DNA from 3 places in the Marinobacter sp. KMM 10035 genome. Region 3 is predicted to be linked to each of the others. Evidence: predicted binding sites of a transcription regulator. Region 3 holds the regulator's gene; each other region holds the start of a gene.
The links. Region 3 encodes FliA, which starts transcription of late flagellar genes. Its sites were predicted from a motif close to CTAAAGTTTNNNNNNNNNNNGCCGNTAA; they were not measured.
Positions count from the first base shown of each region.

Region 1 (10,259 bases), on a different contig from region 3:
GAGTGTGAATCCTAATGTGTAGTAATTGCTGCCACGGTAAAGCTGTATCCAGCTTTGATTGCCATTGTGGTGCCAAAGTCCTGGCTCCAGGTTTTCTGGAACGTCGGCCGGATTCAGGGTTCGCAGGGAGATAATATTGTGGGCTTCCATTAGCAGCCAGCTCTGGGGTTGGAACAGCGCCTGGAAGTGCTCAAGAAGCTGGGTTGCCGGGCGTTTCGACGGCTCCGGTAAGGCGACCCTGGGGCTGCGCACCAGTTCATCAAGTTGCCGGTTCAGAAACTGGTTGGCCATGGCCAGTCGCAAGCCGCTGGCTATCGGAAACGCAAATAGAGGAATGATCAACGCCTGAGCAACTAACAGCCTGACCTGGAATACGCTCAGCATGACCAGATAGATGCCAATAACTGCACCGCTGGCCATGAGGCATGTGGGCAGCGTGCGCGCAGGGCGTATTCGGGGTAATAGCAAGGCCAGGGTTATAAGTGTGATCATCGCCAGAGCAAGGCCAACCCATTTCGGGGCTGTGATAATCAGCAAACGCTGATTGATGGCAGAAAATGTGTTTGCATGAAACTCCACGCCCGACATCGGCTGGCTTAAACCGGAGAAGGGGGTCGGTAGAATGTCACCCAGGCCTGCTGCTGTGGCTCCGACAAAAACCGTTTTGCCACGAAATGCATCGGTTGCGGGAGGATTACCAAGTACGTCGCTGTAGGAGTATGTAGGTAAGGTGCCGGCTCCACCCGCAAGGGGAACGATTCGATAGTCGTCCCGCACGTTTACAAATGCAGGTAGTCCTTGGGTGTGAGGTTGTCGGGGAGCGACCCCTGATGCTGCGAGTGCGAGGCTGGGCCAGAGTTGTCGCCCCATGCCATTAAACAGGTATAGGCCTCTGGCAATTCCGTCGTGGTCCAGTTCTACATGGGCATGTCCAAGGTTGGCCGCTGCAGAGATCAGGTTGCCAGGAGGAAGCTGTTCACTGAGTAAAAGACGGGAGCTTGAGGGAGCCAGATGAATGGGCAGTATTACCTTGCCATGGGCCTGCATGGCACTGCTTAGCTCCCCATCGTCTGGAGAGGGTTCTATGAACAGTACGTCGAACACAATGGTGCTTGCACCGGCCTGGTGAAGCTTCCTGATAAGATCGGCGTGGGTGTGTCTTGGCCAAGGCCAGCGGCCTTGTTGGGCGAGGCTGTGGTCGTCAATGGCGACAATGGCTATGTCTGGGGAAATAGAAGCAGGACTGGCGAGCAGGGCAGAGTCCAGGAGCCAGTAATCAATACGTTGGGGCAACTCCGTTGTTTCGGCGAGCAAAAACAGGAGCAGGAGTGACAGGCCGAGCGTCCATGGAGTCGTCTTAATTGGCAACCAATCCCGGTTCATGAGTCCTGCTTTGCATGTTAAGTGTTCGGAGTTATTCCAGGTACAGTTCCCTCCCTGGTCCCCAGCGGCTCTGTAGTGGGCCATCAGAAAGTGCTTTCAGGCGCACAAAATACCGCCTTCCGGGAATAAGACGCAAGGCTGCTGTAGTGTCTGGTAGTGTAGCTTCTTTAATTATGTCGTTAAAACCGGGTTCTTCTGCCAGCTGTAACCGGTAATTGGCCGCCGTATCGACCTTTTCCCAGAACACGCGCACCTGGCTGTCGATGTAATTTATGCTGATGATTCGCACCGGTGGGAGCGTGCCGTTTACGATTAGTTTTCTTGGTTGGGTGGTTGCGACTGAGTTTCCGCCGGCCTCTGTTACTACGCGCCAATAATACTGGCCGGGGCTCAATGGGCGGGAGGGCAGCGCAGCGGTTCCTGGTGCCCATTCGCTGCTTGCGACCAGGTTGCGGAACGCGTCATCCTCAGCGATTTCAACCCGGGCCACCTCGTTTTCACCGTTAAGTGCCCAACGGAACTCCGGCATGTCATCGTTCACACTGCCGCCATTTTCAGGCGTGAGCAGACTGGCGGTGCGAGCTTGCAGATAGACCTCTAGGGGTACGATTCCGGGCATACCGGCCATCCCTTGCGGATCAAGTGCCGCTAGATGCACAACATACTGACCGTTATCCAGGCGGCTGATGTCGAAACGGTTTCCGCCGACTTCACGGCTTTCGACCCAGCGTCCGCTTTCTGTTTCGAATATATCCAGGCGATACTTGGCAGTTTGGCCTGATTTCCAGGTCATTTCAGCCGGGAGTTGTTTGAGCACCGGTGGGAGCGGGTTAATTTCGGGGGCTGCTGGCATCCTCCGTATGTTCAGTTTGCTGCTGCTATTGCTGGCAACCGTTGCGCTGTAGCCTGCAGGAATTTGATGAGACCGATTAGGGGCCCCAAACTCAACAACGCCCTCGGTTACCTGCAAACGGGTGCCTTCCGGTCCGGTTTGTAGCGAAAATGCGGTACCACGTACGGCCGCCACGGCAGAAGGCGTTTCGATTTCGAAGCGAGCGCCACCTTCAATGACCGGCTTTACCCGAGTGTGCACTTCTCCATGGTTTAATCTAAGCCGTGTATCAACCATGCCGGATTTACCGTACTGGGTTAACTGGTTGAATATCAGCCTGGAATCCGGGGAGATGCGCACTTCTGAGCCATCTGCCAGTGCAATGGTTGCGGCGCCAGCGGCGGAAAGAACTTCATCGCCTACCCGTATAAGCGCGTCTTTTGTCAGCGGCTTTTTACGGCCATCAATGCCGGATATCAGCTGAACGCTGCCAGAAACCGAGGTGACACGTGCGGGATTAGGTTGTCTTTTCAGCCAGGATAAGGGAATGCGTATGCGATCGCCCTCTCCAAGCATGGCGGCGTTTTCGATAGCGTTGTATTGAAGCAGTCGGCCTGCGCTGTGGCTTTTAATCAGAAGATCGCTGGCAACTTCTGTAAAACTCTCGCCTGCTTTCAGAGTATAAAGCCACTCAGGCACGGTTTGGCTGGAGGAATTCGCGATGGTTGTTGCTGAGCCACGTGTGAGTGAAAGTTCTGCGCTCACAGGGGCGCCTAATGCCAGTAAAGCCAGCACCAGAAATGCTTTAGTGAGAAAAGGCACAGGGTATTCAATCATTCTTCAGTGGTTGCCTCAGCTTTCATAGCTTCAAGGCGATAACCGCGTTGGTAAATTGTTTTGATGCGGAACCCGTTTTCCGGATTCAAACCCAATCTGCGCCTTAGACGGCTCATGTGAGTGTCTACCGTTCGCGTATTGATGTCTCGCGCCAAGCCCCAAACACGCTCCAGAAGAACTTCACGGGTGAGCAGGCGGCCCTGGTTCTGAAAAAGGAACAGTGTCAGGTCGAAATCTTTGTCGGTCAGGGTCAGCTCTTCACCATGAAGGGCAATGGTTCTGTGCTGCGTATTGACGTCAAAAGGCCCATATACCAGCACTTCCTTTTCACTGTCTGGATTGGCGCGGCGTGCCAAGGCGTTAATGCGAGCCACTAATTCCGCAGCCCGTGCGGGCTTTGCAATAAAATCGTCTGCGCCAGCATCCAGAGCTTCAACAATATCGGCTTCGCTGTCGCGCTGGGTGAGAAACACCACGGGAATTGGCCAGTTAATTTGTGCTCTTATGCTTTTGAGCACGTCGATGCCAGTCATGTCGGGAATCTGCCAGTCCAGAATCATCAGATCATAGCTGCGGTGCAGCGCTGCGCTGATGAAGCTTTGGCCTGTAGGAAAGCTGTCGCAGTCGTGCCCGTGCTCAGACAAAATAGACTGTATGTGCTGCGCCTGTTCTTGTTGGTCTTCAAGCAGAGCGATGCGCATTACGCTTCTCCCGGGATAAGTGGTGTTGTATCAGTCAATTATCACAAATTGCAGCAATGTATTCAGTGTCGTTATGTAGCCTTGCGTAAAGGAATTGCAGGCTTTCCGTTGTTGTCGTCTACCGTTTGTCGGCAGGCAGGAAAATTACTGCAGCCCCAGAACCAGCCTTTTTTACCTTTCCTCCTGACCAGGGGCGAAAAACAGTGGGAGCAGGGTACGGGTTTTTGCCCGGTACCGTCTTGCGGAGTCGCATCTTCAATCGGGCGCGTGCCTCGGCAGTCCGGGTACCGAGTACAGGCAAAGAAGCGACCAAATTTTCCATCTCTCTCGGCCATTGGCGTGCGACATTTTGGGCAGTTGGGTGCTTTGGATTTGGAGTCTGAACCAGGCGCATCCACCTTGGTGCCAATGAAGCGGCGTATCTCGGCCTTCAGCGTGTCCAGGAACTTTCGGGGGTCGTCCTCGCCCCTGCGGATACTTTCCAGTGTTGCTTCCCAGACAGCAGTTCTGTCCGGTGTGCTGACCGATTGTGGCAGTGCGCTGATCAGCGTTTTACCTTTGTCGGTGGCGCGAATATGTCGGCTATCCCGACACAGGTAGTCCCGTTTGAACAGAGTGTCGATTATGTTCGCTCGAGTTGCTTCAGTGCCCAATCCGTCAGTTTCTCGCAGGGTTTTGCGGAGTTCGGGGTCGGTTACAAATCGAGCAATGTTCGTCATCGCCGAGAGCAACGTGGCATCGGTAAAATACTGGGGGGGCTTGGTCTTCCGCTGGAGTACGGTGCTGTTTTCGCAGAATACGGGTTCGCCTTGGCTCAGGCGTGGCAGCGGTGCTTTGGCGGGGTCCTTTTTATTCTCCCGGAGTTTTAGCTCCAGAACTTTCCAGCCGGGTTCAAGCACGGCTGTTTCTGATGCGCGGAATCGGTGTTCTGATACTCGCACAGTAAGTTGGCCTTCGCGGTGTATGGTATCGGCAAAGAACTGCATCAAATAGTAGCTGCTGATAAGCCCATAGATCTTCTGTTCGCCGTCACTAAGTTTGCCGTTGGGTGCCGTGCGACTGGTTGGAATAATGGCGTGGTGGGCATCAACCTTTTTATCGTTCCACGCGGCTGTTCTGCGGCTGAAGTCGGCTTTGGTACAGGCATCTGCAAGATCAGGCGAGATTCGGGCAATAGCACCGGTGACTTGCTCGCGCTGGGCAAAGTGGCCTTCTGGCAGGTATCGGGAGTCTGATCGGGGGTAGGTGATCAACTGGTGCCGCTCGTAAAGACTCTGCGCTGTGTCCAGCACATCCTTGGCCCCCATGCGGAACAGGCGCCCCGCCTCAATTTGCAGAGCCGAGAGAGATAAGGGCAGGGGCGGTGTTTCTGAACGGTCGCGGAAGCGGGATTCCAATATGGAGCCTGGCCGGTTGTGAATACTGGCGGCAATCTGCTCGGCGGTGGCGCGATCCAATAGGCGGTTTTCTTCGTCCAGATGATCCTGGAATTGTTCGTCCGGCAGCCATTTGGCGGTGAACGGCCGTTGGTCTGCCTCTTCTTCCTGGGCTTTGAATCGTGCCTCAATGGGGAAGTAGGGCTTGGGTTCGAAGTTCTCGATGGTGTTATCGCGCTCCACCACCAGACCCAGCACCGGAGTTTGTACCCGGCCCACGGAGTAGACGCCTTTTTGGCCCTGCTGCTGGTAGTTCAGGGTGTAAAAACGGGTAAGGTTGATGCCGTAGAGCCAGTCGGCTCGCTGCCGGGCGAGGGCCGAGTGGGACAGCCTGCGAAATTCCAGGTTGTCTCTGGGGTGCTGTATGGCTTTGGCCACTGCTGCAGGTGTCAGATCGTTGATGAGTATGCGTTTTACGGGGGCCTGGGTTCCGAAATAGCGTATTACCTCATCAACCAGCAGTTGGCCTTCTCTGTCAGGGTCTCCGGCATGAACGATCGATTTCGCTTGCCGAATCAGGGACTCCAGTACGTTGAGTTGCTGGCGCACGCTGTCTTTTGGGGTTAGCTGCCATTTGTCCGGGAACATGGGGAGGTCGTGCTGGCGCCACGTTTTCCACGCCGGGTTGTAACTTGCCGGCTCGGCGGGTTCCAACAGGTGGCCGATGCACCAGCTCACGGTCGCAGCCTCATTGCCTTTGCCACAGCGAATCCAGCCCTGGCCTTTTTGGTAGGGGCCGGGGAGGGCGGCGGCAATGGCTCTGCCGAGGCTGGGTTTTTCAGCTATGTAGAGAAGCATGTTTGGGTATGGTTTTGTCTGGATTTGGGGTGGTGGGGAATGTGGCGGTTTGGGTGTTGGGTGTCAAGGTTCGGGGGCTGCTTGTTCTGTAGTAGACTGTTTGCTCTGGAGGTGGCGGCTGCGGGCGTCGGCTTCCCAAAAGACGCCGTGAACCCATCCATGGGGGCTTGGTGTTGCCATCCCTGGCAACACACACTTTTGGGAAGCCGACGCCCACAGCCGCTTCAGGCTCAGAGATATCGCCACTACATACAGAGCGAACTGTGGAGTTAATAAGTAATGAAAATGCAGAATGCAATTGAAGCCAAGCTGAATGAGGCGTTTAGCGCCAGCATTCTTCAGGTGGAGAACGAGAGTCACAAGCACAGCGTGCCGCCTAATTCGGAGACGCACTTCAAGGTGACCATGGTGTCGCCAACGTTTGCAGGGCAGATGAAGGTTAAGCGGCATCAGACTATTTATCAGCTGCTTTCTGAAGAGTTGCAAATGGCCGGTGGCGTGCATGCGCTGGCGTTGCATCTATACTCTCCTGAAGAGTGGGATGCATCCGGGCAGGTTGCGCCCAGTTCGCCAAATTGTATGGGCGGTTCCAAGGCGGATTCTTAATCGGCGGCTTCAGGCGCTAAATATCACAATGGAGGGCTTTCATGAGCCAGTTTTTTCAGATTCATCCGGAAAATCCTCAAAAGCGGTTGATCAAGCAGGCGGTTGAGATTCTTCGTGGTGGGGGTGTGATTGTGTACCCTACCGACTCCGGGTATGCCCTTGGGTGCCATTTGGGTGAGAAACCGGCGGCAGACAAGATAAAGCGCATTCGAAAGCTGGACGATAAGCATAACTTCACATTGGTGTGCCGGGATCTGTCGGATATCGGTGTGTATGCCAAGGTGGATAACACCCAGTACCGGTTGCTGAAAACCTTCACGCCCGGTCCTTATACCTTTATTTTGGATGCAACGAGTGAGGTGCCAAGGCGCCTGCTGAACCCGAAGCGTCGCACGATTGGTGTGCGGGTTCCTGATAATGCGATTGTCCGGGATCTCTTGGGTGAGCTTGGCGAGCCTATTATGAGCAGCACGTTGATTTTACCGGGTGAGTCTGACCCCATGACAGACCCCTACGATATACGGGATACGCTGCAGCACGAGCTTGATTTGATTATCGATGGCGGCTTCTGTGGCATGGAGCCAACCACCGTGGTGAACTTTACCGGTGAAGTGCCGGAGGTTACCCGGGTGGGCAAGGGCGATCCGACACCGTTTGAACAGTAGGGCTCAGGCTCGGGTGTTCAGGTTGAAGGCGTAAGCGCCCCGGTTGGCTGCAACGTTAAATTGGTCAGTCGGAGCGGAGCGCCGCAGGGTGTCGTAGCGGTGCACGAGATCCTGCAGGCCGTTGAACTGCTGGTTTTCGCTGATCAGCGTATCCAGCAGTGAATTATTAACGCCGTAGGCCTGGTTGAGCTTCAAAGCATTGTCCATAAAGTGCAGCGTCGGCTCGTTTTGGCTTAGCCGGCTGAAGGCATCCGCAAAGTTTTTGTTAACGTTCAAATCCTTCTCAATTTGGCTGCGGGTTTCCTCTGTCAGGTTCCCGCCTACCTCAATTTTACCGCTATCGTTTTTGTTGACGCTGATTGCCAACGACGGATTCAAGTTGTATTCGGCAAGTTTGTGCCGCAGGGTTTCCCTGACGAAGGCAAGATCCTGCCCTACTGTCTGCTTGTAGTCCGACAGTGGCAACTTCTGTGATTTAAGCTTGCCCGCATCAGCCAATAGGTCTCCTGAAGGCGTGAAACGGTCGTCCCCAGGGCCGGAAGGTTGTAATGCCTCAGCGCTGGCTGCGCCCTTGGCGTTCTGTTCAGCGGGCCCGTTTGCCGCAGGGCGGTTTTCCAGTGTTTGCTGAAAGCGGGTGCTTGCCTGGATAAGTGATGTCAGCAGTGACATGGCATCTATTCCTCCACTGGCTCGCACAAGCGCGCCAGAAAATTATCGTCTGTTTTATATCGGATGCACATTTCGGGCCAGCCAATGAAATATGAGCGATTCTGATCTGAGTCAGTAACTATTTGACGTATATCTATAAAGTTAACCGTCCTTTAGCCGTCAACCACATAGAATGTTTGAAAGCGCCAGATAAAGCCTGGTGTTCATTGTTCTTTCGATCGGGTCACTATGAAAAACCAATATTCCATTCGATTTCTGCTGCTCGCTGCGCTGGCAGCCGCTTTTTCACTTATCCTCGTTTTTACTGTGCTCTATAGCGCCAATGCCCAGCGCGACCATATGGAAGAGTTCAGTCACAAATATGTGGATGGCCTTGCCAAGTCCTATTTTGACGGGCTGAACACCATGATGGTGACTGGCACGATCAGCAACCGCGAGGTGCTTCGGGACAAAGTGATGGCGCCCGAGGATGTGCTGGACGTGAGGGTGATTCGTAGTGACCAACTCAATCGGATGTTCGGTAAGGGTACTCAGGCCGAGCAGAAGCGTGACCCCGATGACAGAAAAGCGCTGGCTGGCCAACGGATTGAGCTCTACTCAAGCAATGAAAACGGGCGTGTTTACACGCTAATTGATCCGGTGATTGCGCAGTCAGACTACCAGGGTGTGGACTGCCTGGGTTGTCATCAGGCCCAAGAAGGCGACGTACTGGGTGCGATTCGTGTGGATTATTCTCTTGCTGAGAGTGACGACAGTTTGCGGCAGCAGTTGCTAACCAGTGGTGGCATGCAGGTTGTGATCTTTGTTGTCGTGTTTTTCCTGACCGGGCTGGCATTGAATCGACTGGTCTTCTCGCGCTTGCGCCGACTTCAGATGAGTATGGATGAGATTTCCCGAAATTCCGATCTCACCATTGCACTTGATGTATCACGAAATGATGAAATCGGGACGGTCTCCCTTGCGTTTAATCGTATGATGGCAAAAATCCGTGAAAGCATGAATACGGTTATGGATAACGCCGAGCAGGTTGAGCAGGCAGCGCGAAGCATTGCTGAAAAAGCACAAACTACGGGCCGTGAAGTCACAGCTCAAAAAGACAATACGGATCAGGTTGCCAGCGCAACCACCGAGATGGCGTCATCTGCTGTTCAGGTGCGGGAAAATGCCAACCATACAGCTCGAAAGTCGGCAGAAACGGCGGAGTCTGCGAACAGCGGTGAGCAGCTCGCACGCACTGCGGTAGAAGGCATTGAGGCGTTGAATACGGAAGTCCAGAGTGGTGCAAAACGAATCGGGGACCTGAATCAACGTACCAGCCAGATGGCGAAGATGCTGGAAGAAATCTCCAACATAGCTGAGCAGACCAACCTGCTGGCGCTGAATGCCGCCATTGAAGCTGCCAGAGCGGGTGAGCAGGGCCGTGGTTTCTCAGTGGTTGCAGATGAGGTTCGGGCACTTGCCTCACGGACACAGGTTTCCACAGAGGAAATTCGCAAAACGATTCACTCCCTGCAAAGCGAAGTGACGGAATGTGTGGAGACCATGAGCGACGCCTCGGATATGGCAGGGCATCAGGTGGATGCGATTCTGAAGGTGGAATCTGAGCTGCAAAGCATTGCGTCGGCGGTTCGCGAAATTACGTCACTTAATCAGGAAATGGAAAGTGCGGCGAACGAGCAGAGTGATGTGTCAGAAATTATCAACCAGAACGTGATTGAAATCAGTCGTTCAGCCGAGCAGGCAGCAACCGATGTTCAGGAAACCGCAGGTATTGCAGGTGATTTGCTGGTGATGGCAGAAGCGCTCAGACAAACCATTGAGCAGTTCCGGTTGGTGAGGAAAGACAGCTAACGGGGCGAGCTTTTCAGGACGCCCCCGCAAACGGTTACCCGGCGATTAGCCCTCTCGGGTAACCTCAATGATCTTAAGATGAATGTTGTTGCGACCCCGGATTGGCCACTCGATGGAATCGCCCACAGCAAGTCCAAGCAAAGCTGAGCCAGCCGGTGCCAGTATAGAGATCTTGCCTTCTCCAGTGCCTACTTCGTGAGGATAGACCAGCGTCAGCTCCTGCTCCTGCCCGCTATCTGCATTCTGAAAACGCACCCTTGAATTCATGGTCACCACGTGAGCGGGCATGTCTGCCAGCGGCACCAGTGTGGCGCGGCTCAGCTCATCATCCAGGCCATCTGCCACATCCGAGTCGCCCTGTTTTTCGATCAAGGTGGTCAAGCGGTTGAAATCTTCTTCAGCAACCAGAACTTCCGGCATATCAGCCATAGTTATCTCCAAAAAATATAATTAGTAATTCAAAATTTCAGGATTCAGGCGC
Region 1 is NZ_JBBVMG010000002.1:355,660-365,918, reverse strand. It holds gene AADB16_RS13610 (CHASE2 domain-containing protein) at 1-1,383, opposite strand, end outside; gene AADB16_RS13605 (FecR domain-containing protein) at 1,415-3,052, opposite strand; gene AADB16_RS13600 (response regulator transcription factor) at 3,049-3,753, opposite strand; gene AADB16_RS13595 (DNA topoisomerase 3) at 3,825-5,987, opposite strand; gene AADB16_RS13590 (BolA family protein) at 6,267-6,593, shown strand; gene AADB16_RS13585 (L-threonylcarbamoyladenylate synthase) at 6,635-7,258, shown strand; gene AADB16_RS13580 (hypothetical protein) at 7,262-7,927, opposite strand; gene AADB16_RS13575 (methyl-accepting chemotaxis protein) at 8,156-9,778, shown strand; gene rnk (nucleoside diphosphate kinase regulator) at 9,824-10,207, opposite strand.
Region 1: the regulator FliA is predicted to act here: its motif matches at 8,063-8,090, upstream of AADB16_RS13575 (methyl-accepting chemotaxis protein).

Region 2 (10,259 bases), on a different contig from region 3:
GAGTGAAGGGTCGGGTGAGGTCGATGGTGGCCAGTATTACAGTCATGACCAGATCCAGGGCGGTGCTTCCTATGCAACGTTTTCCGAATTGAGCGCGCTCCTGCATCAAAGAGGTGCATCCCAGGCCATGTTAGAGCCGGACAAGGCTGATGAAGCCTACCTGGATACTGATGGGTTGTTGGCTCGTCTCAGCGAGGCACAGACATCGTTCGCGCAGTGGGAAGGCGGTGATGTAGCTTCTCTCGATCAGAGGCTTCAGCCTGTTCTCAGGGCGGCTAGTGGCGAGAAAGCGAACATTGGGCAGGTAGACAATGATGTCATAAACCTGGTCTCCATGTTGTTTGACTTTATTCTGGAAGATCGGCAATTGCACCCGGTTATGAAGGCGCTCATAGGGCGCTTGCAGATACCCGTTCTCAAGGTTGCCCTGAGCGACAAAAACTTTTTTAACCGTGGTGGGCACCCGGTACGAAAATTATTGAACGAACTGGCGCTATCTGCCATTGGTTGGAGTGAGAAGCGAGCAGGCCAGCGCGATCCGCTGCACGAAAAGATCGAAACGGTGGTGGACCGGGTGTTGAGTGAATTCACCAACAATGTTTCACTTTTTGATGAGCTCTTGAAGGATTTTTGCCACTTCACGGACCTTGATCGCCGCCGTCGGGAACTGGTTGAGCAACGCTTGCGCGATGCGGAGGAAGGTCGGGCGCGGCAGGAGCAGGCGTCGAAGGTTGCTGAAACACTGATTCAGCAGCATACGGCTGGCAGGGATATTCCTGAGCCTGTGCTCGAAATGCTCACAGAAGCATGGGCAAAGTACCTGCAGTGGGTGGTATTGCGGGAGGGGGAAGACAGTGAGCGCTGGGCAGACGCAAAAGAGCTGACTGGCCACCTTGTGTGGAGTGTGGATCCTCAGCCTGTAGAGAGCTCCACCCGAAGCGACTTGCTTCGCGCAATCCCGGCTATTGTGGATGATTTCCGCAGGGCGCTTCAGGAAATTTCCTGGGATCCGTTTGCAACAGATACCGCGGTAAGAGATCTCGAACTGGCGCACGTGGACGTGTTTCAGCGTTTGGCAACGGCCCCGTCGCGGCCAGTAGCGGCGGTGGAAGATGAAGAACCACTGATTGAAACGTTTGTAGTGCCAGAGACCGAAGCTACACCGCCGGACACCGGAACGAAGGCTGAGGCGAATATACAGCAGCAACCTGAAGTGGTGGAGTCACTAGTCGAAGCGTCCCCTGAGTCGGTTGGGGAAGATATTCCGGAACGGTGGCTGATCAGGGCAGACGGCCTTCGCGTTGGCGCCTGGGTTGAGCTTACCCGCGAGGAAACCAGGCTTCGTTGCAAGCTGGCTGCCGTTATCAGAGCCACCGGCAAGTACATTTTCGTTAACCGCAGCGGTGCCAAAGTGGCGGAGTATCATCGCCAGGAGTTGGCAGCCGCAATGGCCGCTGGCTCGGTATGCATGCTTGACGATGGGCTTATCTTCGACAGAGCACTGGAATCCATCATCGACAATCTGCGCAACACTCGCAAAGATTGATCCGTGGTAACAGGTGTTACTTTGTGATTCAATCAGATCACAGTGTAATGCTCTGATAATAATGGATTCATCTTGCCCCATTCAGCCTCCGATCATGTTAGTAGGGCCAATTACGGCGAAAACATAGAGGCGCTTCGCCAAACGGGGCGCCTTGAAGGCGCTCGCTGGTGTCCTTCGCCGAATTACGGCCCTCGCCCGGAAAGCGCGACCATAAACCTTCTGGTGGTGCACAGTATCAGTTTGCCGCCCGGCGAGTTTGGTGGCCCCTACATTGAAGACTTCTTCACCAATAGCCTGAATCCGGAGTTGCATCCTTACTTCGCAACCATTGCGCAGATGCGCGTGTCGGCCCACGTACTGATTCGCAGGGATGGCAGCCTGGTTCAGTTTGTCAGCCTGCTTGAAAGGGCTTGGCATGCGGGCCGATCCAGTTTTCAGGGTGTAGAAGAGTGCAACGACTTCTCTATTGGAGTTGAGCTTGAAGGTGCAGACGATGTTCCTTACACGCTCAAGCAATATCGGGCGCTGGCAGAGCTCTCGGTAGTTATTTGTTCTGCCTGGCCGGATATCACCGGCAACCGTATTACTGGCCACAGTGATATTGCACCTGGTCGCAAAACGGACCCTGGGCCGGCATTTGATTGGCAACACTTTCGGACGTCTCTACAGGCAGCTCAAACTGGAAAGAGCAGTGCCGAACAGCCACCTGAAGGAGCGGTTTAGATGATTCTGGTGGTATTTCTCATTGCGTATCTGGTTCGGAGACGGCTTGATAGCCTGAATGCGATTTCCGGGGACGAGCTTTGGCGGCGTTGGTTTCGCCAAGGTGCTGTTGTTAAAGCGGGTCGTGAATCAGAGCTTGTGACTGGTCTTGTTCTGATCACTGTACCTGCGCTGCTGGCGGCTTTGAGCATTTATGCTTTTGAGCTACATGGTTGGCGGCTTGCTGCCTATCCGCTGGAAACTCTAGTGCTTGTGCTGATGATGGGCTCGCCGGGCTGGCGGCAAGCGCTTGAGCCCTACGCGGAAGCTTGGCGTAAGGGTGACATGCAAGCTGCATGGCATCTTATACAGGAGCGCCTGCCTGCCAACGAGCGTGGTGCTGCGGTATCACCTGAGATCATGCACCTTGCCTTGTGCAAAGCGTTGATGCTGGCCGTATTTCAGCGGTTCTTCCTTGTGGCTTTCTGGTATGTAGTGGGCGGCATTGGCTTGGCCATTTTTGTACGTGGGCTTGTGGCTCTGTCAGAACAGTGGCCACAGGCAGCGGCGAGACCGCGGTACATGAAAGTATGTGAATGGTTTAACTGGATACCGGTGAGGTTGCTTTCAATAACCTTTGGGATTGCCGGTGACTTGTCGGGCTGGTTGAGTGAATCCAGAGCTGCGATGGCGGGTATTACGAAAAAGACGTCAGAGATCCTCATGATTTCCGCGAATGGGTCGTTAACCGGGTATGCACTTGATCCAGCCCGCTTTTCCCGGATTCATGCGGACGAATGGTCCAGTTTTGGCGGTCGCAGTTTGAGTGCGGTAAGAGACTTGCTCAGCCGGAGCATGCTGGTGTGGATTTGTGCGCTTGCGTTACTGGTGATTGCAGGGGTTGTTTGAACCTTAGTTTGGTAATAAATAGTTACTCAAGTTTTTTCGAATTTGGGCGATAATAAAAACAGAACATGCATTCATTTGTTTGCGTCTCAAAGAGAGGGTCGATGTGAAGCAACTCATTAATCCCGCAGTAGCACTGATGAACCGGCTGCCGATGCTGTATAAGTTCAGCCTTATCAGTATTTTGTTCCTCTTACCGATTGGTGGGTTGTCCTGGCTTGTCATGACGGAACTCAACCGCTCAGTTGCAACCACAACACGGGGCGTTGAGGGTCTTGAACAGCTCCGCCAGATTGACCGACTTGTAGACGCAGCTATTGATTATCGGGACTACCGCGCACCCGGAGTCGCCAAGGATGAAGGCAGTCTAAAGGCTCTCTCCGACCAAACTGCCACCGAAATAAATTCCATTCTTGATGCCCTGACTGCAGAGCCACGTTCCTTTGATACGTCTGGAGCCTGGGCTGAGCAAGTGGAGGCGCTCAAAGCAGAGTGGCAGAGCGTTCGTGGGGATGATAACTATCAGACCAACTTCGACCCTCAGTTCAAATATTTTCAGGAGTTTGTTCAGAAAGCGTTGGCCTTGATTCCTGCGACTATAGAGACGTCGGGGTTGGGCCAGGGTGCCTCAAGGGAAAACCTGCTTATTCTCGGCCTTATCCGTGAAACCCTTCCCGATGCACGAAGCGAACTGGGTCGGGCGCGCTCCTATGGTTTGTTCGCGCTTGTTGATGGCCAGTTAGGTTACGCCCTTAGCGAAAACCTGAATGAAATCTACGATGCTTTGACTAACCGTAGTTCCTTGCTTTCGCCAGCCTTGACCCTCGCGGCAGATGCGTCTCCAACCCTTACGGCTTTGGCGGGAACAGCATTGAATCGCGTTGATAAGAGTCTTTTGAACGCCCGTGAATTGCTTGAGGTGAATGTCATTGCGCCAATGCGGCTGGAGATGGCTTGGGCGGAATACGATTCCCGGATTTCTGCAGAGTTGGAAGGTTATGTTGAGCTGAAAGATGCTGCGTTTGATGTGGTGGCCGCCAACTTGGGAGCCAGGCTGGAGCAGGAGGTGAGTCAGCGCCGTCTCATTGTAGTGGCACTGATTGTTGTGCTGCTGTTTGTTGTGTACCTCTATGTCGGCTTCTTTATGTCTGTCCGTACTGCGATAAACCGCTTCAGCGAAGCGGCTCGCAAGGTTGCTGCTGGTGATATGACGACCCGGATTTCGCTGGATAATCGCGATGAACTTGGCGAGTTGACCGGTGAGTTCAACAATATGACGGATCGCATAGCTGAACTGATTCGCTCTGTTGGCCAAACAACGCACGAGGTCGATCAGCAGGCTGCGCGCGTGAAGGATACAGCGGCCGCCAACAGTGAAGCGGTAGCCCGGCAGATGGCCGAGAGCGGTCAGATCAATGAAGCCATGAGCCAGATGGTAGAGGCGGTGAGTGAAGTCACTGAAAGCGCCCACCGGGTTGCTGACAGCGCTACCGCCGCAGAGCAAGATACGGAAACCGGCCGCGGCGTTGTTTCCGATACCGTTGCAACCATCAATCGCCTGGCAACGGAGATTTCCAGTGCGGTGGATGTGATCAACCGGGTAAGCGAGGACAGCAATAACATCAGTCAGGTTTTGGTGGAAATCAAAGCCATTGCTGAGCAGACCAACCTATTGGCCTTGAACGCTGCCATCGAAGCAGCACGTGCCGGCGAGCAAGGGCGTGGGTTTGCGGTGGTTGCAGATGAGGTTCGCTCTCTGTCCCAGCGCACGCATAAGTCCACTGAAGAGATTGAAGGCATGATTTCACGGCTTCAAAGTGGCGTAAAAGATGCCGTAGCGGCCATGACCAATAGCCGTGATGTTACTCAGACAACCGTTCAGAAGTCGGGAGAGGTTACTGAGGCGCTAAGCAGAATTGCCAAGGGTATTTCGGTGATTGTGGACATGAGCCACCAGATTGCCCAGGCTGCTGAAGAACAGTCTGCGGTTTCCAAAGATGTGAACTCCAGTGTTGCCCACATTGGCGAGCTGGGTGCATCGACTGCCGCGAACGCTGAAGAAACTCTGGCTTCTTCCCAGGAGATGTCTGATTTGACGGCGTCTTTGCAGAGGCTTGTTGAGGCGTTTAAGGTTTGAGTTCTTTAGACGGCCAAGTGGGGCGCTGAGACTCCGGAAACACGCTGTGAATACGTCCGTGTACGCTTGGCTTCGCCATCCATGGCTACGCACAGTTTCCGGAGTCTCAGCGCCCCACTTGGCCTGGTTTTGGAGCAAGCCGTCTCGCATTTTTAAGCCTTGGTGAACGCTACATGCCAGATTTTTTCTGGTCCCACAGAATCTCTTCAGCGCCTTCCCTGCGCGCTAACACCCTTGAAGCTACAAACAACAGATCGGATAAACGGTTCAAGTACTGGCGCCCCAGTGGATTGATGGAATCCTCGTGACTGAGGGCTACCACTACACGCTCTGCTCTGCGGCAAACGGCGCGGGCCAGGTGGCATTGAGCTGCAGCTGGGCTTCCGCCTGGCAGGATGAAGTTCTTCAGAGGCGGCAAGGGCTCGTTCAGTTCATCTAGCAGAGTTTCCAGCCAGCTAATGTGATCTTCAGTGATTGCTTTGCTTCCGGGAATCGCAAACTCGCCACCCAGGTCAAAAAGGTGATGTTGAATGCGGCGCATGGATTCCAGCATGTCATCGTCACTATCCAGAGTTTCGATCAGCAGGCCGATATGGCAATTCAACTCATCGGCCATGCCCATTGCCTCAACACGCTGAGCGTTTTTGGCAATACGATTACCATCGGCCAGGCCGGTAGTGCCGTCGTCACCTGTGCGGGTGTAGATCTTGGAAAGGCGGTTGCCCATGATGTTGCTCCTGGTAGTTTAAGCTGATTGGCTAAAAGCCTTATAGACCTTGTACTCGTTCGGTCAGCATTTGGTTTACCGGCGTGGCAATGCTATGGCGCCTTCCGCATTGCACTAGATAGCCGTTGATATAGTCAATCTCTGTTTTACGACCCGCTAAAATATCCGCGCGCATGGAAGACGTATTGCTGGCGGTGTTTCTCGCCACAGTTTCTATACGCTCCCGAAGAACCTCTGGTGCAACGGCTTCTGAGGTCTCAGCTGCCAACAAAACAGATATCTCCGAGCAAAGCCCATCAATGTTCTGCTGATAAAGAGGTGAGCTCAGAATGTCTCCATTAGGGCAGTCGAGCAGGGCCGTAAACGGATTTATCCCGGCATTCACTACCAGCTTCTGCCAAAGCCGCTGCAGAATGTTCTCCTCTGCATGAACCCGCAAGCCGGTTTCAGCTAGTTGCTGAACAACACTCGCGGTGTGGTCAACGGCACTAGCCGTAAGCGCGCCCACCCAGGTATCACCAGTTCCGGCATGGACCAGAACATCCGGGGAAGGGCGATTCGCTCCTTCGGTAGTGCTGGCTGCCAAAATCGACCGCTTCGGCCAGCGCTCGGCAACTGCTTGTTGGCTGCCTAATCCGTTCTGAAACAAAACAACTGGTGTGCCAACCGGAATCCGAGGCAGCCAAGCGTCCAAGGCAGCGAGGGTATCTCCAGCCTTCGTTGTTACGAGCAGAAGACCCACTCTCTCAACTGACTGAAGCCACGGAGGGTTAATGTTAGTGCGGGCTTCACCAGAGCTCGGCGAAGCCGTCAGGACATCCCTCCCGAAACCTTGTGGAGCCATGGATGGCGGAACAGAGCGTACAAGGACGTATTCACAGCGTGTTTCGGGAGGGATGTCCTGACGGCTGACGCTTCTCCCAAGCCGATAAGCGTGCTCAGGCCGAGGCAAGAAACCACAAAGAGCAGAAGGCAAAAGGGCGGCCCAAAGCCGCCCCAAAGAACCCGCTCCAAGAATGGCGATCACCCCGCCACCCCCGGAACGCTCACCCGCAGACACCATACCTACATGGCCTCAATATCTGCGCGCTGCTGCTGCAACCGGCTCAGATTACCCTGAACCTCATCCAGCTTTTCCTGCTCCTTGGCAACCACTTCAGCAGGCGCCTTAGCAGTAAACTTCTCATTGTTCAGCTTGCCCTCAAGACGACCGATCTCCTTCTGCAAACGCTCAAGCTCCTTATCCAGGCGCTTCAGCTCCGCATCCTTATCGATCAGCCCGGCCATAGGCACCAACACTTCCATATCGCCAACCAACTGAGTGGCACTCATGGGTGCTTTATCGCCTTCAAACCATTCCAGACTTTCCAGCTTGGCCAGAGAGCTCAGGAACTGACGGTTTTCATTCATCCGGCGCTGACCTTCTGCACTGTTGCCACGGAACAGCACCGGAATTTTCTTCGCCGGGGAAATGTTCATCTCGCCGCGAATATTGCGCACCGCCACAATCACGCCCTTCAGCCATTCAATGTCTTCAACGGCCTTGGCATCGTGCTTGCTGGCGTCCACCTGCGGGAATGGCTGCAACATGATGCTGTCACCGGATTTTCCAGCCAGCGGTGCAATCCGCTGCCAGATTTCTTCGGTGATAAACGGCATGATCGGATGCGCCAGGCGCAGAACCGTTTCCAATACGCGAACCAGAGTGCGGCGGGTTCCGCGCTTCGCCTCAACACTGCCGCTGTCGTCGCTCAGGCAGGGTTTGGAAAGCTCCAGATACCAGTCGCAGTACTCATTCCAGATGAACTCATACAGTGCGTGAGAGGCCAGATCGAAACGGTACTGGTCCAAGTGGCGGGTTACATCCTGCTCGCACTGCTGCAGGGCACTGATAATCCAGCGATCAGCCAGAGACAGCTCTACCGGCTCACCATTTACGCCGCAGTCTTCGCCTTCCACGTTCATCAGTACGTAACGGGCAGCGTTCCACAGCTTGTTGCAGAAGTTGCGGTAACCTTCCAGACGCTTCATGTCCCAGTTGATATCGCGCCCGGTGGTGGCCATGGCTGCGAGAGTAAAGCGCAGGGCATCGGTGCCGTGGGCAGAAATACCTTCCGGGAATTCCTTTTCAGTCTGCTTGGCAATTTTCTTCGCCAGCTTCGGCTGCATCATGTTGCCGGTGCGCTTTTCAAGCAACGGGGCCAGATCGATACCGTCAATCATATCCAGCGGATCAATCACGTTGCCCTTGGATTTGGACATCTTGTCGCCGTGCTCGTCGCGGATGAGGCCGGTCACATACACCGTTTTGAACGGAACCTGAGGCGTGCCGTCTTCATTTTTCATGAAGTGCATGGTCATCATGATCATCCGGGCAACCCAGAAGAAAATGATGTCAAAACCAGTCACCAGAACATCCGTCGGGTGGAAAGTTTTCAGGCGCTCGGTGATTTCCGGCCAGCCCAGAGTGCCGAAGGTCCACAGGGCAGAGCTGAACCAGGTATCCAGTACATCGTCGTCTTGCTTCAGGGCGAAGTCGGCTGCCAGGTTGTGCTTCTGGCGAACTTCTTCCTCACTGCGGCCGACATAAATATTGCCTTCGGCGTCGTACCAGGCAGGGATGCGGTGGCCCCACCAAAGCTGGCGGGAAATACACCAGTCCTGAATGTCACGCATCCAGGAGAAGTACATGTTCTCGTACTGTTTGGGCACAAACTGAATGCGACCGTCTTCGACCGCCTCAATGGCAGGCTCGGCCAGTTTTTTCGCATCGGCAAACCACTGGTCGGTCAGCATCGGTTCAATGATCAGGCCGGAGCGGTCGCCACGGGGTACGCTCAGTACGTGATCTTCCACTTGCTGAACCAGACCGGCGGCTTCCATATCGGCCACGATCTGCTTGCGGGCGTCTTCCCGGGTCAGTCCGGCGTACGCTGCGGGCAGGCTGGCATCCAGCTCGGTGTTCTCTGTGCCATCACTATTGAAGACTTCGGCCTGCTCACGGATGTTCGCATCCTGGGTCAGCACGTTCATCATCGGCAGGTTGTTGCGTTTGCCTACGGCATAGTCGTTAAAGTCGTGTGCTGGCGTAATCTTCACGCAGCCGGAACCTTTCTCGGGATCGGCGTGGTGGTCGGCAATCACCGGGATGCGACGGTTCACCAGCGGTAGCATCACGAACTTGCCAATCAGGTGCTGGTAACGCTCGTCATCCGGGTGAACGGCGACAGCGGTATCGCCCAGCATGGTTTCCGGACGGGTAGTGGCCACAACCAGATAGTCTTTACCATCTTGTGTGGTAGCGCCGTCAGCCAATGGGTAACGCAGGTGCCAGAAAAAGCCTTTCTCTTCCTTGTTCTCAACTTCCAGGTCGGAAATGGCGGTGTGTAGCTTCGGGTCCCAGTTCACCAACCGTTTACCACGGTATACCAGTCCGTCCTCGTAAAGGCGGATAAACACTTCCTGCACGGCTTTGTAGAAGCCGTCGTCCATGGTGAAGCGTTCGGAGTCCCAATCGACGGAGTTACCTAACCGGCGCATCTGGCCGGTAATGGTACCGCCAGACTCTTCCTTCCATTCCCAGATACGCTTGATGAACTCGTCGCGGCCCAGGTCGTGGCGGGTTTTGCCTTCTTCTGCCGCCAGTTTGCGTTCAACCACCATTTGGGTGGCGATACCTGCGTGGTCACTGCCCACCTGCCACAGGGTGTTATGGCCCTGCATACGTTTGTAGCGGGTGAGGGTGTCCATGATGGTGTGCTGGAAGGCATGGCCCATGTGCAGGCTGCCGGTCACATTGGGTGGCGGGATGGCAATGCTGTAGGACTCGCCCTCGCCGCTGGGGCGGAAGTAGCCTTTGGATTCCCAGTTTTCGTACCACTGGCGCTCAATGTTTTCTGGCTGGTAGGTTTTTTCCATGGGTTTTTCTGGCGACCGTTTGATTGATTCACAAGGGGAAATTGAATCGCTGGATTATACATGGTCGCTTGCCTTCGAGCCATGGAGGTCGGCTTCGGCAGGCCGTGTCCCACCTTCGGGTATGTGAAATCGACATGTAGTCGTGGAAGATGTTCGCTGTTTTTCTCTATAATCGCCGGCTTTGCTGCGTGGGTGCGCCGCAATGCACCTCAGTCATGGTTGGCTCAGGTCTTGTGCTGTGCACTCGCCGGTCACTTTGAAAGCATCTTAACGAGGGAATACCATGGATTTGGTTTACAAGAACGAGAAACCGTTGCTCAGGA
Region 2 is NZ_JBBVMG010000002.1:221,357-231,615, reverse strand. It holds gene AADB16_RS13020 (DUF1631 domain-containing protein) at 1-1,546, shown strand, start outside; gene ampD (1,6-anhydro-N-acetylmuramyl-L-alanine amidase AmpD) at 1,619-2,269, shown strand; gene ampE (regulatory signaling modulator protein AmpE) at 2,270-3,157, shown strand; gene AADB16_RS13005 (methyl-accepting chemotaxis protein) at 3,261-5,291, shown strand; gene AADB16_RS13000 (cob(I)yrinic acid a,c-diamide adenosyltransferase) at 5,461-6,018, opposite strand; gene AADB16_RS12995 (ketopantoate reductase family protein) at 6,059-7,081, opposite strand; gene AADB16_RS12990 (valine--tRNA ligase) at 7,084-9,936, opposite strand; gene AADB16_RS12985 (pilin) at 10,220-10,259, shown strand, end outside.
Region 2: the regulator FliA is predicted to act here: its motif matches at 3,183-3,210, upstream of AADB16_RS13005 (methyl-accepting chemotaxis protein).

Region 3 (10,259 bases):
ACCGATCGCCAGAACATCCCCGATGTGCTCAATGGCCGGAGCAATGGCCACCGGAATCATGAATAAAATCGCCCCCCAGCTAAACGCTGGTGCCACAAAGTTGGGAACGGCAAACCAAGGGGCTTGCTGTATAGGCGTAGTATCAACAATGCCTGCAAGTGCAGATAATACATAGCCAACAATCACGCCAAACATAATGGGAATCAGGCGGAAAATGCCCTTAGCCCATACCGAGGCAACAATAGTCACAATCAGCGACGTCATTGCAATCCAAAGAGCTGTAGCCTCTGGTATCAACTGCACAGCACCATCGCCGGTGCGGCCTGCCGCCATGTGCACAGCAACAGGTGCTAGCCCAAGGCCGATCACCATGATCACCGGGCCGATCACCACTGGGGGCAATAGGCGGGTTACAAAGCCGGTTCCGCGCAGCTTTATGGCGCCACTCAGGATGATATAAAGAACACCTGCCGCCATCAGGCCCCCCAGGGTTTCCTCAAGGCCAAACTTGCCCTTGGACGCGATAACAGGCGCGATAAAAGCGAAAGACGAGGCCAGGAAAATAGGAATCTGGCCGCCAGTAACGATATGGAAAATCAGAGTGCCCACACCGGCAGTGAAAAGGGCAACGTTCGGGTCAAGGCCTGTGATCAGTGGCATCAGAACCAGCGCGCCAAATGCTACGAGGAGCATCTGCGAGCCGGCAATCGCCTGCTTCCAGACAGGATCCTTAGTGTGGTCTTCCATGATTAAACGTCCTTCTGCTTGGTGCCGAAAATTTTGTCGCCGGCATCGCCAAGCCCGGGCAGGATGTAGCCTTTCTCGTTCAGGCCATCGTCTACAGACGCGGTGTAAATGGATACATCCGGGTGCGCGTCCAGAACCTTCTTGATACCCTCGGGCGCCGCTACCAGTACCAGGGCACGAATTTCAGTGCTTCCGGCTTTTTTGAGAACGTCGATGGTAGAAATCATTGAACCACCCGTCGCAACCATGGGGTCTACGATCAAAGCCATGCGCTGATCCAATTCACCCACCAGCTTTTCCAGATAGGTATTGGCTTCCAGAGTTTCCTCATTACGGATCTGGCCTACCACGCTCACTCGGGCAACCGGAATCAGGCTGAGTACACCATCCAGCATGCCAAGCCCAGCTCGCAGAATGGGAACGATAGTGATTTTTTTGCCCTGAATTTGTTCAACGCTAACCGGGCCAGCCCAGCCGTCGATTGTCTTTTCCTGCAGGCTGAAATCCTTGGTCGCTTCATACGTCAGCAAAGCCCCGACTTCCTGGGCCAATTCACGAAAATTCTTGGTGCTGATCTCTGCGCGGCGCATCAAGCCGAGTTTGTGTCTGATCAGGGGGTGTCTTACCTCGTGGACTGGCATGGGCTCACCTGTTTTCTGGGTCTGGGGTTAAAGGGTTGTGTTGCAGTTTAGTGGCGCAAGGATACCGCATCTTACAGGGTGAGTCAGGCACCGGAAGTCAGCTTGTGAATGAAATACTGTGCAGGCTGGTACGGATCTTGCGGTAACAGGGTAAAAGATACGTATGTGTCAGAATCTCGACCATGAAAACGCCTTCAGAATCAGTAAATCGGAGTAGCTTAGGGCATGGACAGAGCTTTAGTCCTCAGTAACGTCAAATCCCTGACGCGGGGTAACCTCGGCGTACCCATTATGCTGATGGGATTGCTGGGCATGATGATACTGCCCATGCCGGCGTTTTTGCTGGACGTATTCTTCACCTTCAACATTACGCTCTCCATAGTCATTCTTCTGGTGTGCGTTTATGCCTTGCGCCCCATGGAGTTTGCGTCTTTTCCAACGGTACTGCTGGTTGCGACTCTGTTGCGGCTTGCCCTGAACGTGGCATCTACCCGAATTGTATTGCTGGAGGGGCATGAGGGCGGTGATGCGGCGGGTAAGGTTATTGAATCCTTCGGTGCCGTTCTGATCGGTGGTAACTACGCGGTGGGTCTCGTGGTGTTCGCCATTTTGATGATCATTAACTTCCTCGTGGTGACCAAAGGTGCTGGTCGGGTTTCGGAAGTGAGCGCCCGGTTCACCTTGGACGCCATGCCTGGCAAGCAGATGGCCATTGATGCCGACCTGAACGCAGGCCTGGTTAATCAGGACGAAGCAAAACACCGTCGCGAAGAAATCGCCCAAGAGGCGGATTTCTACGGCTCCATGGACGGTGCCTCGAAGTTTGTTAAAGGTGATGCGGTTGCCGGTTTGCTGATTCTTGCAATCAACATTATTGGCGGTGTTGCCATTGGCATGATTCAGCATGGCCTCGATTTCGGGCTTGCAATGGAACGCTACGCCTTGCTCACCATTGGTGACGGCCTGGTTGCCCAGATTCCATCACTGCTGCTCTCTACCTCGGCCGCCATTATGGTTACCCGTGTTACCTCCAGCCAGGATATGGGCGGGCAGATTCTTCAACAGATGTTCAGTGCGCCGAAAGCTTTGGCGATTGCAGCTGGCATTCTGATTTTGCTTGGTTTGATTCCCGGCATGCCGCACGTGGCTTTCCTGGGGCTTGGGGGGCTTGCTGCTGCGAGCGCCTGGTATATCTGGAAAAAAGACAGTCAAACAGTGGAAGAGGGGGGAATGTTCCCCAGTCGCGGGGGCGCGGGTGCTGTGTCCGGCTTTGGTGGGCGAGACTTGCCGCTGACTGGCGATGTGGGTGGTGATCCAGGGCGTCAGTTACCGGCGCCGGGCGAAACCCGTGAGCTGGGTTGGGACGACGTAGCTACGGTTGATATTGTCGGGCTGGAGGTGGGTTACCGCCTGATTCCGTTGGTCGATAGAACCCAGGGCGGTCAGTTGCTTAGCCGTATAAAAGGCGTGCGTAAAAAACTGTCTCAGGATTTGGGGTTCCTGATGCCCTCCGTGCATATTCGCGACAACCTGGATCTGATGCCGAACGTTTACCGCATCACGTTGATGGGAGTAACCATCGCGGAGGCGGATATCCACCCTGATCGCGAACTGGCGATCGATCCGGGTCAGGTGTTCGGAAAAATCGAAGGTATAGAGGGAAAGGATCCTGCTTTTGGTCTGGATGCGAGCTGGATTGAGCCTGAAAAGAAAGATCAGGCGCAGACGCTTGGTTACACAGTGGTGGATGCCAGTACGGTTGTTGCAACCCATCTGAATCAGGTTCTGCAAAAGCATGCCCACGAACTGTTGGGGCACGAAGAAGTGCAGAAGTGGCTGGATCAGCTCGAAAAGGCCTCGCCCAAGCTGGCAGAGGAGCTGGTGCCGACCACTGTGTCTATCAGCCTCCTGCTGAAAGTTCTGCAGAACCTCCTCAAAGAAGAAGTCCCCATCCGGGATATGCGTTCCATTGCTGAATCCATGGTGAACGTGCATCCAAAGAGCCAGGATCCAAAATTATTGACCACGGTGGCGCGTCAGTCTCTGCGCAGGATGATTATCCAAAGCATCTGTGGCAACGACTCGGAGATACCGGTAATTACCTTGGATCCGGATTTGGAACAGTTATTGCTTAAGTCTGTTCAGCAGAGTCAACAATCTGGCGGGTTGGAAGATATAGGCCTGGTTCTGGAACCGAATATGGTGGAGAAGCTGCAACGCTCATTACAAGACAGCGTGCAGCGCCAGGAGATGCTGGGTAAGCCCGCCATCCTGCTGGTATCCGGGCCCTTGCGGCCAGTGCTCGCAAAGTTTGCCAGTTACGGTGTGGAGCGGCTGCATGTGCTCTCCTACCAGGAAATACCGGATAACAAACAAATAACGATCGTGGCGTCCGTGGGCCAATAGGCTGGCGGATGAAAGAACGGGCAGCTCAGAGAGAGTGTGGCCGGTGGAGGATGCAATATCATGAAAGTTAAACGTTTTTTTGCCAAAAGCATGGCCGAGGCGCTAAAGCAGGTTAGCGAGCAAATGGGGCCTGATGCTGTCATCCTTTCCAATCGCCGTGTAGACGGTGGCGTCGAGATCGTCACTGCGCTGGACTACGACGAGAATATGGCGCGCCAGAGTTTGGGCGCCGAGGCCAGTGAGGCGACCAATGGCGCCCGCCTTGCAGAAATGCAGGCAGAGCGACATCGCCGGTTGGAGGATGAGCTGAGCCGTTCCCGTTCCCGTATTCGCGACGTGCGTGAAAGTCGCGCCGCGCGAGGTCAGGGCTATGCTGAAGCGTCATTTGCAGAGCTGCACGGGGGTGCGAGTGACGATTTTTCAGAGCCGCTGAGCCAAAGTCCCGCTAATACAAACTATTCCGATGAGCTTGCGCGCATGCGTGCGGAAATCAGCTCGTTGCGGGATCTAATGAGTGGCCAGCCTGGTGAGCCGCAGAAACCCGGTATCAATGCGGTTCAGCAGCGGCTTGCAGAACGACTCCAGGAATTTGGTCTTGGTACGGACCTGGCAGGCTCGCTCTCCCGTCGCCACAAAGGCGGCAAGCTGGAAGACGGATGGAAGCAGTCACTTAAAATGCTCGTTGCGGGCGTACGCACACCCAATCAGGAATGGCTTGACGAAGGCGGTGTATACGCATTGGTTGGCCCTACAGGTTCTGGAAAAACAACCACCATAGGTAAGCTTGCAGCGCGTTACGTGCTGAAACACGGTGCCGATTCAATCGCTCTGGTTACGACAGATAGATACCGGGTTGCGGCCCATGAACAGCTTTTCGTATTTGGCCGTATATTGAATGTGCCGGTGCGAGTGGTGGATGAAAGCAACACCCTTGACGATATTCTTGATGAGCTGTCAGATCGGCACCTGGTGTTGATTGATACAGCGGGTCTAACCAGCACAGATAGAGGGTATCAAGAGCAGTTGGCAGAGTTGGCCCGTAGTCATCATAAGGTCCGGACACACCTGGTGGTTTCTGCAACTAGCCAGCCGCGCATTATGAAATCCGTCTGGCATTGCTATAAGATGGCAGGTCTTACAGGCTGTGTGATGACCAAGATTGACGAGGCCCTGACTCTGGGCGAATCTTTGGGCTTTGTGATGGAAACCGGGTTGCCGGTTGCCTACTACACAGATGGACAAAAAATCCCGGGGGATCTGCATCATGCTGAAGCAGTTCCACTTGTTCGTTTAGGCGTTGAGCGCCTGAAATTGCTTCAGCAGCAGGCAGCGGCAGAGACGTTGCCTGGCACAGAGCGCCCGCGGGAAATTGCGTGAGGCTCTGAAGTTCCGAGTTGTATCCGGCTATGAACCATATCCGGTTAATCCTGGCGAGAGATTATAAACAGTATGAGCAAAGCACATCCGGTACAGGTGATCGCGGTTTCCGGCGGCAAGGGCGGGGTCGGCAAGAGCAATATTTCAGTTAATCTTGGCATCGCTCTGGCTCAAAAAGGCAGGCGCGTTGTGTTGCTCGATGCCGATCTGGGCCTGGGAAATCTTGATGTGCTGCTCGGGGTAACCGCCAATCGTACCTTGCAGGATGTTTTGGCAGGAGAATGTGACCTCCGGGACGTTCTGGTAAATGGCCCTGGCGGGGTGAAGATTGTACCGGCATCTTCCGGAACTCAGCGCATGACTCAGCTCAGTCCCATGGAACACGCGGGCCTGATTAACGCATTCAGCGAGCTGGGCGATCAAATTGATGTGCTTATTGTGGATACAGCGGCCGGGATTTCAGAGTCTGTTGTAAGTTTTTTGCGGGCCTCGCAAGAACTGCTGTTGGTGGTGTGCGATGAGCCCACATCCATAACGGATGCCTACGCTCTGATTAAGCTGATGAACCGTGATTACGGTACTAATCGCTTCCGCATCCTTGCCAATCAGGTGAGTAGTGAGCAGGAAGGCCGCCATTTATTTGAAAAAATAACCCGGGTAACCGAACGATTTCTCGATGTGGCACTACAATATGTAGGTATGGTGCCCTACGACGAAGCTGTGAAGAAAGCCGTTCAGCGCCAGAAAGCCGTGCTGGATGCATACCCCCGAGCGAAAGCGTCGCTTGCGATCAAGGCACTGGCTGACAAGGTAGAAAGCTGGCCACTGCCTTCATCACCCCGCGGACACTTGGAGTTCTTTGTGGAGCGGCTCGTCGAAGTCTGAAACGGATCCCGTAAAAAATAAAACCGGATGCATGACATTGGCGAAAAACCTGGGAATTTATCATCAGGCTGGTGTGAAAAGTCCCTCGGACCTCATAGAAACTCACGCCCCCCTGGTAAAGAAAATCGCACTTCATCTTTTGGCTCGGCTACCGGCCTCGGTGCAGCTCGACGACCTCATGCAGGCGGGCATGATCGGGTTGTTGGAGGCCGCACAGCGCTATAGTTCGACCAAAGGCGCAACCTTTGAAACCTATGCTGGAATTCGCATCCGTGGATCCATGGTGGATGAAATTCGCAAAGGCGACTGGGTGCCGCGCTCTGTTCACCGAAACGCCCGTCGTGTCGCCCGTGCAATCAAGGCCGTAGAAGATCGAGAGGGTCGCGAAGCCCAAGACTTTGAAGTGGCCGAAGAGCTCGATATGGAGCTTTCGGAGTACCACGCCACTCTGGCCGACACCAATAGCGGACGGCTTTTTAGTCTTGATGAGCTCAATGAATCCGGTGAGCTGCCGATAGAAGAAACAGAGGCCCGGGATAATCCGCTGGATGATCTCACATCTGATTCGTTTCGCAGCAACCTGGCGGCCGAGATTGAGCTGCTTCCCGAGCGGGAAAAGCTTGTGCTGAGCCTGTATTACACGGAAGAGCTCAACCTCAAAGAGATTGGCGCTGTGTTGGGTGTCAGTGAAAGTAGAGTTAGCCAGATTCACAGTCAGGCCGCGTTGAGATTGCGTGGAAGGCTGTCCGAGTGGCGCCTTGAGGAGCACAGCTAGGCGTGGCAGGAGACTTCAGGGTTCTGATGAAGTGTAGTATTTGGTAACCGATGCTTTACAAGCGCGATAAAGATCAGACAATACATGGTTAAATCAGCGGCCTGCTACACTTTAAGCGCAAAGGTCAAAACGAATTCCGGGTCTTAATAACTGGAGGTCCCTTTGGACAAAAACATGAAAATTCTCATTGTGGATGACTTCTCCACAATGCGACGGATCATCAAAAACCTGCTCCGTGATCTGGGCTTCACCAATACTGATGAAGCGGATGACGGCAATACGGCTTTGCCCATGCTGAAAAGTGGCAAGTACGACTTTCTTGTGACGGATTGGAACATGCCGGGAATGTCTGGCTTTGATCTGCTCAAGGCCGTGCGGGCCGATGAAAACCTGAAAACCCTTCCTGTTTTGATGGTTACCGCCGAAGCCAAACGTGACCAGATTGTTGCAGCGGCTCAGGCTGGCGTAAATGGGTACGTGGTAAAACCATTTACTGCAGCCGTTCTAAAAGAAAAAATCGAGAAGATTTTTGAACGAATTCAGTAACTGGAAATTGGATGGGTCGTATGAGCGATAACAAGAAGATCCATCGGGGTCTTGAGCCAGAAGTGACCGAAAAGCTCCGGCACCAGGCAGCAGAGCTCGCCCAAAGCGTTGAGCGCGGTGATTATGCCAGCGCTATGAACCTGATCAACGAGTTAAGCGAGGTCAGGGACCAGAGTCTTTATCGTGAAGTCGGCCGTTTGACGCGAACGCTTCATGAGGCAATTCGCAACTTCCAGATAGATCCGCGCAGCCCGGAGCAGAAAGAAGTCCTGTCCCTGATGACCGATGCGTCCGACAGGCTGGCTTACGTTGTTCAAATGACTGGCCAGGCTGCCAATCGCACTATGGATCTGGTTGAAGAGAGCATGCCTCTTGCTCAAACCCTGCGCGAAGAAGCTACGTCATTGAGCCAGGAGTGGCAGCGATTGCGCCGCCGCGAAATGCAGCCCGCTGAATTCCGTGATTTGTATGGCCGTATCGACGCCTTTTTTCTGAGCGTAACCAACGATGCGGACACCCTCTATAACGGTCTTTCTGAAATTTTGCTGGCGCAGGATTTCCAGGATCTGACCGGCCAGGTGATACAGCGAGTGACCGCGTTGGTGAAGGAAGTTGAGGAGCAGATGCTCAGCCTGGTGGTTATGGCCAGCCATGTTGATCAACTTACCGGCACAGTGCACCAGATTGAAAGTGAAGAAGTCTCCGCCGAACAGGGTGTGGGACCTCAGATGAAGGCAGAAGAGCGCGAAGATGTAGTCTCGGGACAAACTGACGTAGACGATCTGTTATCCAGTCTCGGTTTCTGAACAGAAGAGGTTAACCCATGGCGTTTGATGCCGATGATGAGATCCTGCAAGACTTCCTGGTGGAGGCTGGGGAGATCCTTGAGAAGCTGTCGGAACAGCTTGTTGATCTTGAGCAACATCCAGACGACAGCAATTTGCTCAACGCCATTTTCCGTGGATTCCACACCGTAAAAGGCGGTGCAGGCTTTCTGCAGTTGGATGCTCTGGTGAACTGTTGCCACTCCGCTGAGAACGTGTTCGATATTTTGCGCAATCATAAGCGCGCGGTGGATTCCGAGCTGATGGATGTTGTGCTGGAAGCTTTGGACCATGTGAATGCCATGTTCGAGCAGGTGCGTAACAGGGAAGAGCTGACCCCTGCGCCCGATGAATTGATTGCGGCTCTGGATGCCTTGGCACTGCCTCAAGTTACTGGCGAAGTGGTGAGCACCGAGCGAGCAGACGTTCCTGCCGCCCCTGAGAGCGATCAGGATGGTGGCGATATTACTGATGAAGAGTTCGAGCAATTGCTGGATGCGTTGCATGGCGATGCACCGGTGTCTGGTGCAGCCGATAGCTCCGCGCCTGATCAGCCCGCCGGAAGCAGCGGCTCAGGGGACGAAATTACAGATGATGAGTTTGAAGCCCTGCTGGATGAGCTGCATGGTAAGGGTAAATTTGCCGCAAAAGCAGCCGCAGCTGACGATGCTCAGGCAGCGTCAAGTGCTGCCAGCCCGGCCGTGGGCAATGATGGCGAACTGATCACTGACGACGAATTTGAAAAACTGCTCGACGAGCTGCATGGCAAGGGCGGAAGCCCTACCACTGGCGGCCCCGCCGAAAAGACATCACAGCCGAAAGCTGAGCCAGCAAAAGTGCTACCTGAACAGGTGCCTGAGACGAAGCCAGCTGCTCCAGCACCTGCCGGTAAAGCGGCCCCTCCCAGAGATTCAGCACCAGTGGCCGAAACCACTGTGCGTGTCGACACCAAGCGTCTCGACGACATCATGAACATGGTGGGCGAATTGGTGCTGGTGCGAAATCGACTTCAGAGGCTGGGCTCCGACAGTGAAGACGAGCACATGCACAAGGCTGTATCCAGCCTTGATGTGGTGACCACAGATCTTCAGGCTGCAGTGATGCAGACTCGCATGCAGCCAATCAAAAAAGTTTTCGGTCGCTTCCCGCGGGTTGTTCGTGACCTGGCCCGGGGCATGAAAAAAGAAGTGAATCTGGTGATGATTGGCGAAGAGACCGATCTCGACAAAAACCTTGTTGAAGCCCTGTCGGACCCGCTCGTTCACCTGGTACGGAATTCTGTTGACCATGGTATTGAAACGCCGGATGTTCGTGAAAAGGCGGGTAAGCCGCGGCAAGGCACGGTCACCCTCTCTGCTGAACAGGAAGGCGACCATATCCTCCTGTCTATCGATGATGATGGTGCAGGTATGGACCCGGAAGTACTGCGCCGCAAAGCGGTGGAAAAAGGGATTTACGATCAGGACGCTGCCGATCGCCTCACGGATACAGAGTGTTTTAACCTGATTTTTGCCGCCGGGTTTTCCACCAAGGAGCAGATTTCTGACGTGTCCGGGCGCGGCGTGGGCATGGATGTGGTGAAAACCAAAATAAATCAGCTCAATGGCCAGCTCAGCATTGTTTCAGCTTTAGGCAAGGGTTCTCGCATTATCATTAAAGTGCCCCTGACTTTGGCGATTATGCCAACCCTGATGATCAAACTTGGTGATCAGTCTTTTGCTCTGCCGCTGGTGAATGTGGTGGAGATATTCCATTTGAATCTGACTCGCACCAATGTTGTAGATGGTCGTGAGTGTGTTGTTGTACGGGACAAGGTGTTTCCGCTTTTCCATATAAAGCGCTGGTTGGTGAAAGGGTCTGCTGGCGTAACGGGCCCTGAAAGCGGGCACGTGGTAATCGTTGCCATGGGCACCAACAAGGTTGGTTTTGTTGTTGACCAGCTCGTCGGTCAGGAAGAGGTGGTTATCAAGCCTCTCGGGCGAGGGTTACAGGGCACACCGGGTATGGCAGGAGCCACAATTACCGGTGATGGCCGTATTGCGCTGATTATCGATGTTC
Region 3 is NZ_JBBVMG010000001.1:1,923,390-1,933,648, forward strand. It holds gene AADB16_RS08650 (uracil-xanthine permease family protein) at 1-747, opposite strand, end outside; gene upp (uracil phosphoribosyltransferase) at 750-1,388, opposite strand; gene flhA (flagellar biosynthesis protein FlhA) at 1,614-3,794, shown strand; gene flhF (flagellar biosynthesis protein FlhF) at 3,855-5,171, shown strand; gene AADB16_RS08670 (MinD/ParA family protein) at 5,244-6,056, shown strand; gene AADB16_RS08675 (RNA polymerase sigma factor FliA) at 6,088-6,831, shown strand; gene cheY (chemotaxis response regulator CheY) at 6,994-7,377, shown strand; gene AADB16_RS08685 (protein phosphatase CheZ) at 7,398-8,183, shown strand; gene AADB16_RS08690 (chemotaxis protein CheA) at 8,201-10,259, shown strand, end outside.